DNA from 2 places in the Phormidesmis sp. 146-20 genome. Region 1 is predicted to be linked to the other one. Evidence: predicted binding sites of a transcription regulator. Region 1 holds the regulator's gene; the other holds the start of a gene.
What was found. The regulator HrcA, encoded in region 1, represses chaperone genes, less so after heat shock. The targets are predictions, from matches to a motif close to ANTTAGCACTCNNNANTNNNGAGTGCTAANT.
Positions count from the first base shown of each region.

Region 2: remA (extracellular matrix/biofilm regulator RemA) is a predicted target of HrcA. The motif match lies at 5,883-5,913, and genes of this name have one in related genera.

Region 1 covers NZ_JBJPHT010000015.1:2,336-9,467, reverse strand. The annotation lists gene ACKFKH_RS14045 (hypothetical protein) at 1-110, opposite strand, end outside; gene ACKFKH_RS14040 (hypothetical protein) at 185-418, opposite strand; gene ACKFKH_RS14035 (hypothetical protein) at 533-736, shown strand; gene ACKFKH_RS14030 (hypothetical protein) at 730-891, shown strand; gene ACKFKH_RS14025 (Uma2 family endonuclease) at 908-1,630, opposite strand; gene ACKFKH_RS14020 (amino acid ABC transporter ATP-binding protein) at 1,857-2,636, shown strand; gene ACKFKH_RS14015 (hypothetical protein) at 2,772-3,089, shown strand; gene ACKFKH_RS14010 (GspE/PulE family protein) at 3,239-4,930, shown strand; gene ACKFKH_RS14005 (rhodanese-like domain-containing protein) at 5,003-5,356, shown strand; gene hrcA (heat-inducible transcriptional repressor HrcA) at 5,722-6,798, shown strand; gene ACKFKH_RS13995 (response regulator) at 6,993-7,132, opposite strand, start outside.
Region 2 covers NZ_JBJPHT010000009.1:143,959-151,090, forward strand. The annotation lists gene gmd (GDP-mannose 4,6-dehydratase) at 1-1,015, opposite strand, end outside; gene ACKFKH_RS10495 (sugar transferase) at 1,539-2,243, opposite strand; gene ACKFKH_RS10500 (glycosyltransferase) at 2,365-3,510, opposite strand; gene ACKFKH_RS10505 (Rqc2 family fibronectin-binding protein) at 3,956-5,680, opposite strand; gene remA (extracellular matrix/biofilm regulator RemA) at 6,012-6,272, shown strand; gene gmk (guanylate kinase) at 6,395-6,964, shown strand; gene ACKFKH_RS10520 (photosystem I reaction center subunit XI) at 7,128-7,132, opposite strand, start outside.

The DNA.
Region 1 (7,132 bases):
TCGTCACCAAATAAAGCTTTAGGGCTTTTGGCTCCAATCAAAATCAATTTTTTGATCACGTTGTGGTTACTTTGACAGTTAGGGCACAGGTTTTCAGAATTCTTAACCATAGAATCCTAGCGTCTTCAGCGTGAGTTGCCTTTTGATGCATTGTTTGATGCATTGATCGTAGTCGATCGTCGATTTATTTTCCTAGATTGCTTTTGATGGGAGGAGTGTCGATCGCACCTGGCAAATCCTCACAGTCAAACGTCACAAAAAAGTCACCCGCCGGAACGCTTCGCCGCAAAAAACGCACCATTGCATCTGCGTCACTTCGATTATTAAATTGTCCAATTTCTCTCGGTTTGTGTCCTGGCATCACGGCAACCACCGCATAAGGACGATGGAAATGAGGATTCAGTCGGGAATCTCGCATCGTTTGGCACCTCAATTTACCCATGTAATCTTATTGAAAAGCATAGTCTTACCCGTGTAAAATTGCAACTACCAAGCATGGGTAAAATAAGGGGGTGTTGCATGGGGAATCATGATGCCAAAAGCTCGGAAAGCCGAACACGGAGAGCCAAAGCGAGATGTGACCGTGACCTTGACGGAGCGCGCGATCGTCGGGCTGGACAATTGGGCGAAGAATCTGGGAGTCAGTCGATCGGAGCTGATCACCCAACTGGGACTAGGCAAAATTCAGGTGCATCCCGACTTGAAAGCCTTGGGGGAATCTATAGCCAGTTGTTAGAAGAAGCCGAAGAGCAACTGGCCGAACTAGAAGATCGGCTCGAAGAAACAAAAACAAAAACGATTCGATATGAGCAAAAAATAGAGAAAGTGCGATCGCGCCGCCAACAAATCTTAGAATCGCTCGAATCCTGGCGACAAACTTTGCAGGGCTAATTGGCTCCTGACAAGGCTAGATTTCATCTGGATTCACACCCATTGCTCTTAAGCGATCGGCTAGACGATCGGCACGTTGACGTTCCACTTCCCGACCTTCTGCGCCCGTGGGGATGACTTGACCTTGACGATCGCACCAACGTAACCAAAGTCCAGCCTGCTCTTCAAAGGTTCCTTCCCAGACCGTTAATCCGAGTCCAACTGACTCCAACCAAACGGGGGCAGCGCATTCCCGATAGTTCTTCCCGGTCAACTCCCAAACCTTGAGAAGCGATCCATTCAGTTCGTCCTGACCCTGAAGCTGCTTTAACGGGTCAAACACCGCATAGTAAGCAACGCCGATGCGGGCATAGTCAGCTTTTTTGGTAGCCAACTCATTGCCTTTGCGATTGGAGACAATTTCAATACAAACCTCCGGCAGCTTGCCAAACTCCCAAACAAAATAGGAGCGGTTTTGCTTTTGGCTCCAGTCCGCAGGCATTTGAAGATTGAGACTCAGAAACGCATCAGGGACGATCGGGTCTTGCTTTAACGCATAAAACAATCCTACATTTGCCGCCGCAATGAATGAAACTTCTGGCGACCAAGAACTATAGAGCGGTTCTACTAAGAGCCGTTGCTGCTTTTCAGATTGAAAGTTGTCCACCGGGATGTCGTCCTCAATCACCAAATGACTAATATCAGGCTGGGTGACGAGTTCGTCGTTATCTACGTCATTGTTTAGAAGTTGTCCAGTCATGGGCAGTTACTAAAGCTGATGCCTTATTATCATCCAGATTCTGAGTGAAGCTTGAATAAGCCGTGTGACTACTCCTCTAATTTCAGACGCTCTTGTTTTTTCTTGGGATGTCAAAGTCCTTCATGTGTGAAAGATTCAAGAGGCAGTTGCAAATTGGCGATTAGCGCGGAAAAATCGATCGAATTCGTATTCAACCCAACGCTGAGAGTAGGATTCGGATGACAGAATGGTACGATCGCAACTTCAACCCGCAGGTATCGACATGACTCCTACCCCGATCATCATCGCCAGAGAGGTCGAAAAGTGGTACGGCAACAACTTTCACGTACTCAAAGGCATCAGTTTGACGGTCAATAAAGGCGAAGTCGTCGTGATGATGGGGCCCTCTGGGTCAGGCAAATCCACCTTTATTCGCACCTTCAACGCCCTCGAAGAGTATCAAAAAGGCAGCATCGAGATTGACGGCATTCAGCTATCGCAAGACATGAAAGATGTGGGAGCAATTCGCCGCGAAGTGGGCATGGTGTTTCAGCAGTTCAATTTATTTCCGCATCTGACGGTGTTAGAGAATGTGATGCTGGCTCCCACCCACGTCCGCAAATGGACAAAAGCCAAAGCCAAAGATGATGCAGGTCAACTCCTAGAGCGCGTCGGCATTTTAGAACAGGCGAATAAGTATCCCGGTCAGCTTTCGGGAGGACAACAACAGCGAGTCGCGATCGCCCGTGCCCTAGCCATGCAGCCCAAAGTCATGTTGTTTGACGAACCCACCTCCGCCCTCGATCCCGAAATGGTGCAAGAAGTCTTACAGGTGATGCGATCGCTGGCCAACTCTGGTATGACAATGGTCTGCGTCACTCATGAAGTCGGATTTGCCCGCGAAGTCGCCGATCGTGTGGTCTTTATGGACGAAGGCTTACTCATCGAAGACACCACCCCCACTGAGTTTTTCACCAATCCCAAAGGCGATCGGGCTAAAAAATTTCTCTCACAGATTCTGCATTAAAGAGAGACGTAGAGGACGTTAGACGTTAGACATTAGACTGGAGACTTTAAATACTGTCCAAAGTCCAAAGTCCCCCATGTCTGCTGATTTAACAAAAAAGGGCATCTTTCGTAGTGTTGTAGTAAGCCGATCGCCATGCTCGACCCCACACCCGATCCAGCACCCGACCCCACACCCGACCCACAAGACTCGCTAGAATCGTTGCCTGCAATGACTTTAGACGAATGGCTGGACAAGCTGAGACGAGCCGATCGCGCCTTCTACAACATCATGGCGATGGAAGTGTGGTCGATTGCCAAAACAATGGACGGCATCATCCCCGGCTTTTGGAGTCGCTTTATGACCAATCGCCGCATCGCCATGAAGCAATTTATCGAAAAAAGTCGCATTCAACATCCCGGATCAGCCTCAGCGATCAACGAAGTAAAGGAACAAGCAGACAGCGATCGCTAATTAATTTTCTCTCAGCTTCAAGTAGCAGGATTGTAGCCAGAAATGCTTGTAGCACAGCTTAACCATACAGTAGGATCACCGAAGCGTTGACAAAGCAATCCATCGGCTGCTTTAGCTCGTACTCCTGACGTTCCCGCACTAAAAAGACCATGAAAGCTCCTAATTCACTCTCGGTCTGGCAACAACTCAAAAACCGTGAAATCACCTGCGAACAAGCGCTTCATCTGCTGGTCGATTCAGAAAACAACGTCACACTGGAACTGTTGGATCGAGAAGTCAGCCATCGATTTTTGCGAGAATTTCCCGATCGCAACGCCCTGCCGCCTCTGATTCCCCTTTTACTCTGGCGCAACTGTTTTTATCTCGGTAGCCCCGTAACGCTTTCTGACAAGCAGGTTCAGGAACTGAGCGATCGCACCTTCACCAACGTCAAAATTATTCCCGTCACCGATAAAAGCTACCGCGCCTGGTATCACACCGCCAACCTCGACCACCATCAAATTAGCTCGACTCCCCTGGTCAACCCCCTCACCGGAGAACTCGAAGCCGAAAACATTGGCGAAGTCACCGAACTCTATCTCTCAAAAGCAGCCGACCAGATCGGACGGATCAGAACCATTATTTCGGGGGCCTTGCGAAATCGGGCCAGCGACATTCACTTAGAACCGACCCCTGCTGGGCTGCGCGTTCGCTATCGAATTGACGGAATTTTACGCGACATTACCACCCTGCCTATCGAAGTGAGTCGGCGAGCGATCGTCGCCCTCAAAGTCATGGCCAACATGGATATCTCAGAAAGCCGTCGCCCTCAAGATGCCCGCATCGGAGAAAGCTACGCCTCTGGTCAAGACACCGACCTGGGACTGGATATGCGCGTCAGCACCTTGCCCTGTGTCGGCGGAGAAAAGGCCGTCATCCGACTGCTGCCCCGTCAAAATCCCTTCTCGAACATGGAAGAATTGGGCTTTTCTCCCAAAACGCTCGAAATCTACCAGCGCTGGCTGCGTCAGCCTCAAGGCATGATTATCTTTACGGGCCCAACGGGGTCAGGCAAAACCAGCACTCTGTACACGAGCTTGCAGGCGATCGCTACTGAATTTGTCAACGTCGTCACGGTCGAAGATCCGGTCGAGTACATTCTGCCGCGCATTACGCAAACTCAAGTCCATGAGGCAGCGGGGATGACCTTTGCAGCCGGATTGAGAGCCATTTTGCGCCAAGACCCCGACATCATCATGCTGGGCGAAATTCGCGATCACGAAACTGCCGAAACGGGCATTCGAGCCGCCCTAACCGGACACCTGGTTTTGACAACGCTACACACCAATGATGCAATGAGCGCCGTTCCCAGACTTAAGGATATTGGCCCCGACCCTGGTTTGATCAGTGATGCGTTGTTGGGAGTGGTGGCCCAGCGTCTCGTGCGAAAAAATTGTCCCCACTGCTCTGAGCCTTACCAACCTAGCGAGAAAGATCTCAAAGCTTTGGGCATCGATCGCGACCACATCGGACACGAATGGCGCAAAGGCAAAGGCTGCAATCGCTGCTTTAATTCGGGGTATTTGGGACGCGAGGCAATTATTGAGCTACTCAACGTCGATGATACGCTGCGACAAATTATTTACGAAGGCACGATGACCCAGCTACAGCGCTACTTATTAGATGGCGACAATTTTGACTCGTTTCGGGTGTCGGCGATCGAGAAGATCACCCAGGGGATCACGACCGTCGAAGAAGTGCTGCGCGTTTTGCCTCACAGTTCGCTTTATCGCAAATCAACAGTAAGCGAAGTTCGCCCAGCCCACACCAAAAAGAAATTGATGAATGCGTCTGGCAGTTGAGGGCGCAGGCTGTGTCAAGATTTCAGTATCCATGTCTCGTTGGTTGAAGCGATCGCTTCCCCAGTGTCCTCTATGTCCAACTTTGACAGTCAACCGCTCTCTCAGATCAGCGTCACCGAACTGGCCCAAAAGCTGGCCGATCCCCAAGACTTACAGCTTGTCGATGTGCGAGAAGTTTGGGAAGTCGAAACGGCTGGCTTGCCTGGGTTTATCGTGTTGCCCCTGAGCGACTACGCCGAATGGTCTGAAGAGATTCACACTCGTCTCGATCCTCAAAAAGAAACGTTGGTGCTGTGTCATCACGGAATGCGATCGGCGCAAATGTGCCAATGGCTAATTCAACAGGGCTTTACGCAGGTGAAGAATATTATGGGCGGGATTGATGCGTATGCGATCGCCGTGGATCGATCAATTCCCAGATATTAGCGAGGGATGAGGGAGAGCTTCGATAGTCTGTTCCCCCTTTGGGGGTAATCCGCTGCGCGAGGAGGCCGTAAATTGTCCGGAAGTCCCCAGAATGGGGAGTTGGGGGGCAAAAGCGCTGAAGATCGAAGCGAAAGAACCTCATAGAATTTAAGCTGACGAATGTGGGAACCGCTTCGATCGCCAACCAAGGCCTTGTAGACCTGTCTTGTGTCCAAAGTCTAAAGTCTCTTCTGTCTTCCTGCCGCGTTTGCTACCACAGCGATCCCAAATAAAAGCCAAAATCAAGAATCTGCTATCTTAGGTTCAATTGGTGTATCTGACTGAGACTGAATCCTAGTCTGAGATTTAAGATTTAGCTTTTCAAAATGTCTACTCACATGAATCTGACGAATCGACAGCAGCAAGTTCTTTGGGCAACGGTGCGCCACTACATCGCGACGGCCGAGCCTGTCGGATCTGAGGCCCTCGTGAAAGGATATCAACTTAGCGTTAGTTCGGCGACGATTCGCAATGCGATGGGCTTTTTAGAAAAAGCAGGATTGCTCTATCAGCCTCACACCTCGGCAGGGCGCATTCCGTCTGATTCGGGCTACCGCATCTATGTTGATCAGCTAATTACCCCTTCGACCGAGTTGAGCTATCAGGTTGAGCAATTGTTAACAGGTCGGCTCAATTGGGACGAATGGAGTTTTGAAGCGCTGCTTAAAGGGGCGGCTCAAATTTTGGCGACGTTGAGTGGCTATATTACGCTGATCACGATGCCCTTTAGCCGGACGACCGAGTTGCGTCACTTGCAGCTTGTGCAAATCGACCCCCAGCGCGTCATGCTGATTGTGGTCAACGATACTTACGAAACGCAATCGGTTTTGATGGAGTTGCCGCAGGTTGAGGAAGATGGCGATCCAGAACTGGTCGCACGAGAGTTGCAGATTCTCTCTAACTTTTTGAACGATCAGCTTCGGGGGCGATCGCCTGCTGAGATTGCGACTTTAGACTGGAGTGAGTTGGGGCGAGAGTTCGATCGCTACAGTCAGTTTCTCACCTCGCTGGTCACAGATCTGTCGCGCCGTCTGTCCAAATCATCAGCCCCTACCCAGATTATGGTCAGCGGTGTGTCTGAAGTGCTGCGTCAGCCAGAATTTTCGGAACTCAGCCAGATCAAAACGATCATGCACCTGCTCGAAGAAGAACAACATCAGTTGATGCCCCTGATTTTCGAGCCACCCGATTCTGAACTGTTGGGCAAACGAGTCACCGTTCGCATTGGTTCCGAAAATTCGCTAGAGCCGATTCGCACCTGTACGCTGATTTCTTCGACCTATAGTCGTGGCACTGTCCCTGTCGGAAGTGTTTGTGTGTTGGGGCCGACGCGCATGGTCTACGAAGATACGATCGCCCTTGTCGAAGCTACCGCCGATTACATTTCAGACGCTCTGAGTTAGGGATGAGGGATGAGGGATGAGGGATGAGTGTATTTCTCGCTACGGTTGTAAATCCGGGCAGCCCCCTAAATCCCCCACGAGTAGGGGACTTTGAACCAAAATTCTTCTCTTAAAGTCCTCTAGAATTGGCAGATTGGGGCAGAAGCGTCAAATATCGAAGCGAAGAATTTACCAATTCACGATCAACGATCGTCCTACCGATCGACGCTACTTATGATTGGAAGATTCAAGTTTGTAATGGCAGCAATCACGGCATCGGGTTCGATCGGTTTGGTCAAATAGGTTTGAAATCCGGCAGCCATTACTCTTTGGCGATCTTCTTCTCTGGCGTAGG
Region 2 (7,132 bases), on a different contig from region 1:
TGCTGTCGGGGGAGCCTAAGCCCAATGCGCCTAAGTCAGCCTCAACCATCAGGTGAACCAACTCTTCAAAGGTGACAGAGGGTTCCCAATCGAGCTTTTGCTTTGCTTTTGCCGGGTCGCCAATCAACAGATCCACCTCAGTCGGACGGAGATAGCGATCGTCAAACTCAACGTAGTCTTGCCAATCCAGATTCACATAGCCAAAAGCCAGATCCAGAAATTCTTTGACCGAGTGCGTCTCACCCGTAGCGACCACATAGTCGTCGGGCTGTTCTTGTTGCAGCATCAGCCACATCGCCCGCACATAATCTTTGGCATAGCCCCAGTCGCGTTTGGCATCCAGGTTGCCCATAAAGAGCTTTTTCTGTTTGCCAGCGACAATCCGAGCAACAGCGCGGGTGATTTTGCGAGTCACGAAGGTTTCGCCGCGACGGGGAGATTCATGGTTAAACAAGATCCCATTACAGGCAAACAGGCTATAGGATTCGCGGTAGTTGACCGTCTGCCAGTGACCGTACATCTTGGCACAGGCGTAAGGGCTGCGAGGATAAAACGGCGTGTCTTCATTTTGAGGGACGGCCTGAACTTTGCCATACATCTCAGAAGAGCCTGCTTGATAAAAGCGAACTTCGATTCCGGTGCGCTGTTGATAGTCACGAATGGCTTCTAGAATTCTCAGAACGCCCATTCCGACGACATCGGCGGTGTATTCTGGCGAGTCAAAACTAACGCGGACGTGAGATTGAGCGCCCAGGTTGTAGATTTCGACAGGCTGAACTTCTTCTAAAATGCGGCGCAGCGTGGTGCCATCTGCCAGATCGCCATAGTGCAAAAACAGTCTTGCATCTTCGACGTGGGGATCTTCGTAAATGTGATCGATGCGATCGGTGTTAAAGGTCGAAGTCCGACGAATAATGCCATGAACTTCGTAGCCCTTTTCGAGAAGCAATTCGCTCAAATAGGAGCCGTCTTGACCTGTGATACCCGTTAAAAGTGCCCGCTTACGCTGCGTCATTCTTGATTTTCCTCGCCTGCAACTACTGGTTAGAAAGGAGCCGCCATGCACGATCGCTGACTCGCTTCCGATTACTGTAACGTCAATCTATCTTGAATTTTCTACGTCTAGTTATCCCTCGGACAGTCGCACAAATAACATCCAGGCTACCGTAAAGCGGTTGTTTGGGTGATGAAGGTTCGATAGAATCTAGAACAAGATTTGTTGAAGGATTCATCACTCGCCGTACTGTGCTGGACTGCTCAAGGTCGCGTTTCGATCTTTGATGAAGACTAGAAACCAAGCGGTAGAAACGCAAATTTGATAGAGCCGTGCTGCTAGTAAATACACGCAAGGGGGGTTTAGTCCGGATCGGCAGTCAGGCTTGATGGTTTCCACATAAAAAATCGACTCCCTGAAGCTTTTGTAAAGCTTTGAGCAGAAAGTCGATCGATTTGATTGATTTTGAAAATTCAGTTAAGAAGTTTTCTACAGACCCCGATATTTCATAAGGCCAAAGCTGACGTAGGGTGCGCTTTGCAATCTAATACGCGCCGTTGTTTTTTGGGAAGAGGACAACCCCGATCGTTCTCACAATCAGCCGTAGATCTAGCCAAAAATTTCTAGCGTTGACGTAGTAGAGATCCATTCTGACCCGTTGAGGATAGGGGATGTCGTTACGCCCGGAGACTTGCCACAATCCTGTGATGCCAGGGCGAGTGGTGAGAATGCGATCGATATGTTGTCCATATTTGGGCAATTCTTCTACCACAAGGGGACGCGGCCCGACCACACTCATATCGCCCTTCAGCACGTTCCAAAATTGAGGAAACTCGTCGAGGCTCGTAACTCTGAGAATCTGACCAATCCAGGTGATGCGCGGGTCGTACTTGAGTTTGAAATTGTCTTCAAATTCCTGGCGCATCTGGGGAGAGGTTTCCATGATCTCCACCAGTGCTTCGTCGGCGTTGGCAACCATCGTTCTAAATTTGATGCAGCCAAATCGTTTGTAGCTTTTCCCGACGCGCTCTTGCACGTAGAAAATGGGCCCCTCCGAACTGAGCGCAATCAGCATCGAGAGAAGCAGATAAACCGGAGAAAACAAAATTAAAACTGCAAGCGAGAATGCAATATCAAACATTCTTTTAGCGCGTTTCCCATGCAGGGTTTTGAGAATAAGCGGTCTTATCTCACGCTTGAGAAATGTCCGAATAGATTTACCGGAGATGAGTCGGCTTTCGGCAGTCATCTTACTCCTTAACAATTCCACACCACACAGTCAAATCATAAAGCCATAGACCCCATCTGAGGAAATTTGCTCCCAGGTAAATGAGTAATTTCGACTAATTTGACTAATTTGTTCAGAAATGTCAGGAGTTTTTGGCTTGAAAGTCTTGATAAGCGGTTTCTAAAAATGACAAATACTGTTGTTGGAAGCGATCGGCTCGAAAATAAAGAGCGTGCGACCGGGCGACGGCTGGCTCCAAAATAGAATAGTGTGTTTCAAAAATTTGCACCGCTTCGATCACCGCTTGTTCAGTTTGCTCAGGAAATAAAACGCCCGTTCCCTGGCTGCCGTGTTGCCGCACATCTCGCACCGTTTCCAAAGTGCCGCCTGCCCCAAACGCGATCACAGGAGTTCCGCAGGCTTGAGCTTCGACGGGAGCGATACCAAAATCTTCGTAAGCCGCGTAGACAAAGGCTTTGGCTTGAGAAAGATACTCGCTCACGACATCATCGGGTTGCCATCCTAAAATCTGAACATTGGGCTGGGCGATGCGTTGCAGGTGTTTGAGTTCTGCACCGCTGCCAATCACAACTAAAGGCAATCCCAATTGATTAAACGCCTGAACGATCAGTGAGATTTTTTTGTAGCTAACGAGTCGAGAAACGGTGACATAAAAATCTTGTTTGGCAGAGTTAAACGGAAAGCGATCGATATTCACAGGGGGATAAATCACTTTGGACGATCGTCGATAGTAGCGCCAGATGCGTCGAGCCGTGGTTTTAGAGTTGGCAATGAAATGATCAACTCGATTGGCAGAAATCACATCCCATTGGCGCAGTCGATGTAACAAATATCGAGTTGGAATGCCTGCCAAACCCCGCCCTAATCTACTGCCGTCTAGATAGTCAAATGTCAGATCCCAGGCATAGCGCATTGGGGCGTGACAATAGCAAATGTGCATCTGATGCGGAGCCGTGAGAACGCCTTTGGCCACTGCATGAGACGACGAGAGAATCACATCATAGTGACGCAGATCAAGCTGCTCGATCGCCAACGGCAAAAACGGCAAATATTTCTGAACACCCCTTTGAGCAAACGGAAAATGCTGTAAAAAAGTCGTGCCAATCTTGCGCTGATAAAGATAGCTTTTGGGATTCACCGATTCAAAATCAATCAGTGCGTACAAATCAGCATCCACATGTTTGAGAATTTCCTGCACAACAAGTTCTGAGCCACCTGTTGCTTTGGGCGTTAACCATTCGTGAACGAGTGCGTAGTTAGGATTCACCGAAAGGATTTACCGAGACTTGGGGGCATTAATGGCTTTGCATCATATCGCGAAACGCTTTCGATCGCTCACCTTGGATGTTAGAGAAAGCAGACTGTTTTTTGTGATACGGCAGTGTTCAAAATTTACTGGTAAAAACTAGTAATTGCCAACCCTTTGTGAAGGTTCGTCTTAGTGACGTTTGGCGAAAAAAATAGCCAGCTTTGTCAAGAAGCCGGCCCAAATCAACCTGTTGTCGTTTTCGTATCTTTTTACATTGGAGAAGACCCATCCACGTGTTCCCATACTTGCGGCGGGTTCTTTCTAGGTCATTAAGCCCTATTCGCTCAACATTGTAACAACATACACAAACTTTTTGTCACGAATATTCACAGTTTGGTGACATAGCTCTTTCTAATGGTAGAGGACGCGATCGAAAAGCCTGACTGATTGCCGGGTCTAATCGCTACTTTTCGCTGACTCGTTGAGGCTGTCCCCAGAGGATGCGCTCTTGCTTGTAGATAACCGTTCCAGGTTTTGCGCCTTTAGGTTTATAGACGTGCTTGGGTTCGGTGTAGACGACGGGGACTTGCTCACTTTGTCGAGCGCGGCTGTAGTAGGCCGTCAAGTCAGCCGCAAATTGCAGATCAGATTCGTCAGGCGCGGCTCCAGGTTCCAGTCGTAAAAGGACATGACTGCCAGGAATTTCTTGAGTGTGAAACCAGAGATCGTATTCATTTGCCGATCGCGTCAATCGATCGTTTTGTCGATTGTTCCTTCCCACCAATAATTCAAAGCCGCTGGGCGTTTTGTACTGATAAGGACGACTTGCCGCATCTTCTTTAGCTGGTTCTTTTTGGTAGTCAGACGCTTCTATATAGTTTTGCTGAATCAGTTCTTCGCGCACCTCTTCCAGCGCTTCTAAATCTTCGGGCGCTTGATAGTCTGTAAATTGAGTCAGCGTGGCTTCGACCTGTTCGAGGTAGTCGATTTCTTCTTGAACGGCTTGAAGTAACGGCTCGATCGCCCCACGAGTTCGTTTTAATTTTTGGTGACGTTTGTAGAGTGCCTGAGCATTTTGCACCGCGTTTTTTTCGGGATCAAGGGGAATCTTGATCGGCTGCTCGGTTTCAAAGTCTAGAAGCTCGATCGCTTTTAGTCCCGGTTCCCACAAATGCAGGTGCGCCATCAACAAATCGGCCTGCTGCTTTGATTGATCAGCCTGATCAGCGCTCGCCAACCGACCTTTAAAAGAATCTGCTTTGACTCGTAGCTTGCCCAACAGCGTATTGAGCTTCTGCTGAATTTGATGACGAAGTTGCCCAAAAACCTGCTGGTTGAGTTGGTTGGTGTAGTAGCGATCGAGCAGCGTTTGTACCGAACTCACTGGCTCAGTCATCGCCCAACCCATTACGGTGTAGCCTGTCGCCGTCCAACCCGGTTGAAACTCGCCATTCTCTAGCGTCTTTAGCCAGGTCTGCCAGCGGTCAAACAAGCGCTCCCAATCTGCATTGGTCAAATTTTCGGTCGATTCGTCTGGGTCAAGCTTTGCCGCTTGCAGCATTGAGAGCAACAGGGCAGAACTGAGACCCCGATAGTTTTTGAGCAGATTACGACGAATGGCACCGGGCACCAGCGCAACGCGCGATCGCCAGCTTTCCAAACTTTCGCTCAAAGTGGGACTCGGATCTCTGAGCGCAGGCGGCAACTCATAAGGCTGACCCGTCTGGATCGGGCGAACGCTAGATTGATTAGAACTCACCTGATGAGCCGCTGTCACAATCTGATTGTCCTGATTTGCCAAAATCACATTGCTGTATTTGCCCATAATCTCGACATACAAATGCCACAAAACCGGATCACCCGGACGTTTGGCAAATTGCAGATCGATCGCACGCTCCCACGCAGCCACAGGGACGATCGCCACCAGGGCCAGATTTCCCACCTGATGACGCAACTGTTGACTAAAGGTAAAGGTATCTGGAGTCCGAGGCGGCGGACTGCCCACCCCAATTCGAGCCGCTTGCGGATGCCAGGAAATCGTTAGCCAACCTCGCCGATCTAATGTGCGGAGCGCCAGAGATACCGTAAAGCGATCGTGCTGATAGACTTGCTCCAATCGAGCAGGCAGCCAATCAGTCCGAATTTCGCAGCAGGTCGCGGTCAATGTCGTTAGGTCAACAGGTTGCAAAATAGTTCTTTAGAAACGATGAACAATCAAGGATGAACAGTCTTCAGGTTTGACAGTTCAATTCTGCAACCATTGTTTTTAATTCATCTGTTACGAATTCATCCCTCTCTTGAGTCTATCGTGTGGCGTAAAAATAAGGAATTCAGGACTGGCTAGACTGTGAATAGAAGTGAATAGAAAAGGTTTTGAGTTTAATGTCTTGAATTTGCTGTCTTAAGTCCGGTATCCAAAAGCTATGTATTAAGTTTGCGTGTTTACCTTGTAGTGAGATTTTTTTGCAGATACGATGAGGGGTGAGTTCCCTAGCTTGGCTCGATCGGACAAACCGCCCATGACCGATATCAAGTTGATCAACATTGGGTTTGGCAATATTGTGTCCGCCAATCGAGTTGTGGCGATCGTCAGTCCTGAATCTGCGCCTATTAAACGACTCATCACTGACGCAAGAGACGAAAAAAGGCTCGTAGATGCCACCTATGGACGACGCACTAGAGCCGTGATTATTACAGACTCAGGACATATTATTCTCTCAGCCATTCAGCCCGAAACGGTGGCCAATCGATTTGTTTTTACCAGAGAGACAGAAGAGTAGCGTTTTGACTTCTTCCAAGTTTTGGATTAAGAACTCAGAACTCCAAACTCATAAAGGTTACACGCTATACTCACATAATCACAAAACCGGGAACTTTAGCGCTAACGCATTCGAGGCAGACTATGGGCAAGGGTAGACTCATTGTTTTGACGGGGCCAAGCGGTGTAGGAAAAGGCACCTTACTGCGATCGCTGCTTCGTCGTCATCCAGAAATTTATGTATCTGTCTCAGTCACAACTCGCGCTCCCCGTCCTGGAGAAATTGACGGACGGGACTATTACTTTGTGACGCGGCTCCAATTTGAGCGGATGGTCGCGCAGGGCGAACTACTGGAATGGGCAGAATTTGCAGGCAACTGCTATGGCACTCCTCGTCAGGCAGTCCAAGAAAAGATTCAATCAGGACAGTGGGTAATTTTAGAGATTGAACTGGACGGAGCGAGGCAGATTCGCAAAACCTTCCCCAGTGCGCTGCGAATGTTTATTTTGCCCCCTTCGATGAGTGAGCTAGAAACTCGCATTCGTGGACGGGGACAAGATTCTGACAGTGCGATCGAGCGGCGTTTGGCAAGAGCCAGAGAAGAAGTGAATGCGGCTCATGAGTTTAACATTCAAATCGTCAATGATGACCTCGAAGAAGCCTTGAGCAAGATTGAAACAGCCCTCTTTGAGCCTGCTCCCGCAGTCTGTTAACTGACTTCACTGATCAATTGTTGTCCAAACTGCTCAAACAATCGGTCAACTAGATTACGCTTCAAACTAAATCAGGCAGATCCAGTCTTATCGATTGCATCCGCCTGATTTTTTAATGTGAATTCAATCTTGTTTAGTCTAAGAAAGTAGCAATGACGATCGCCTACA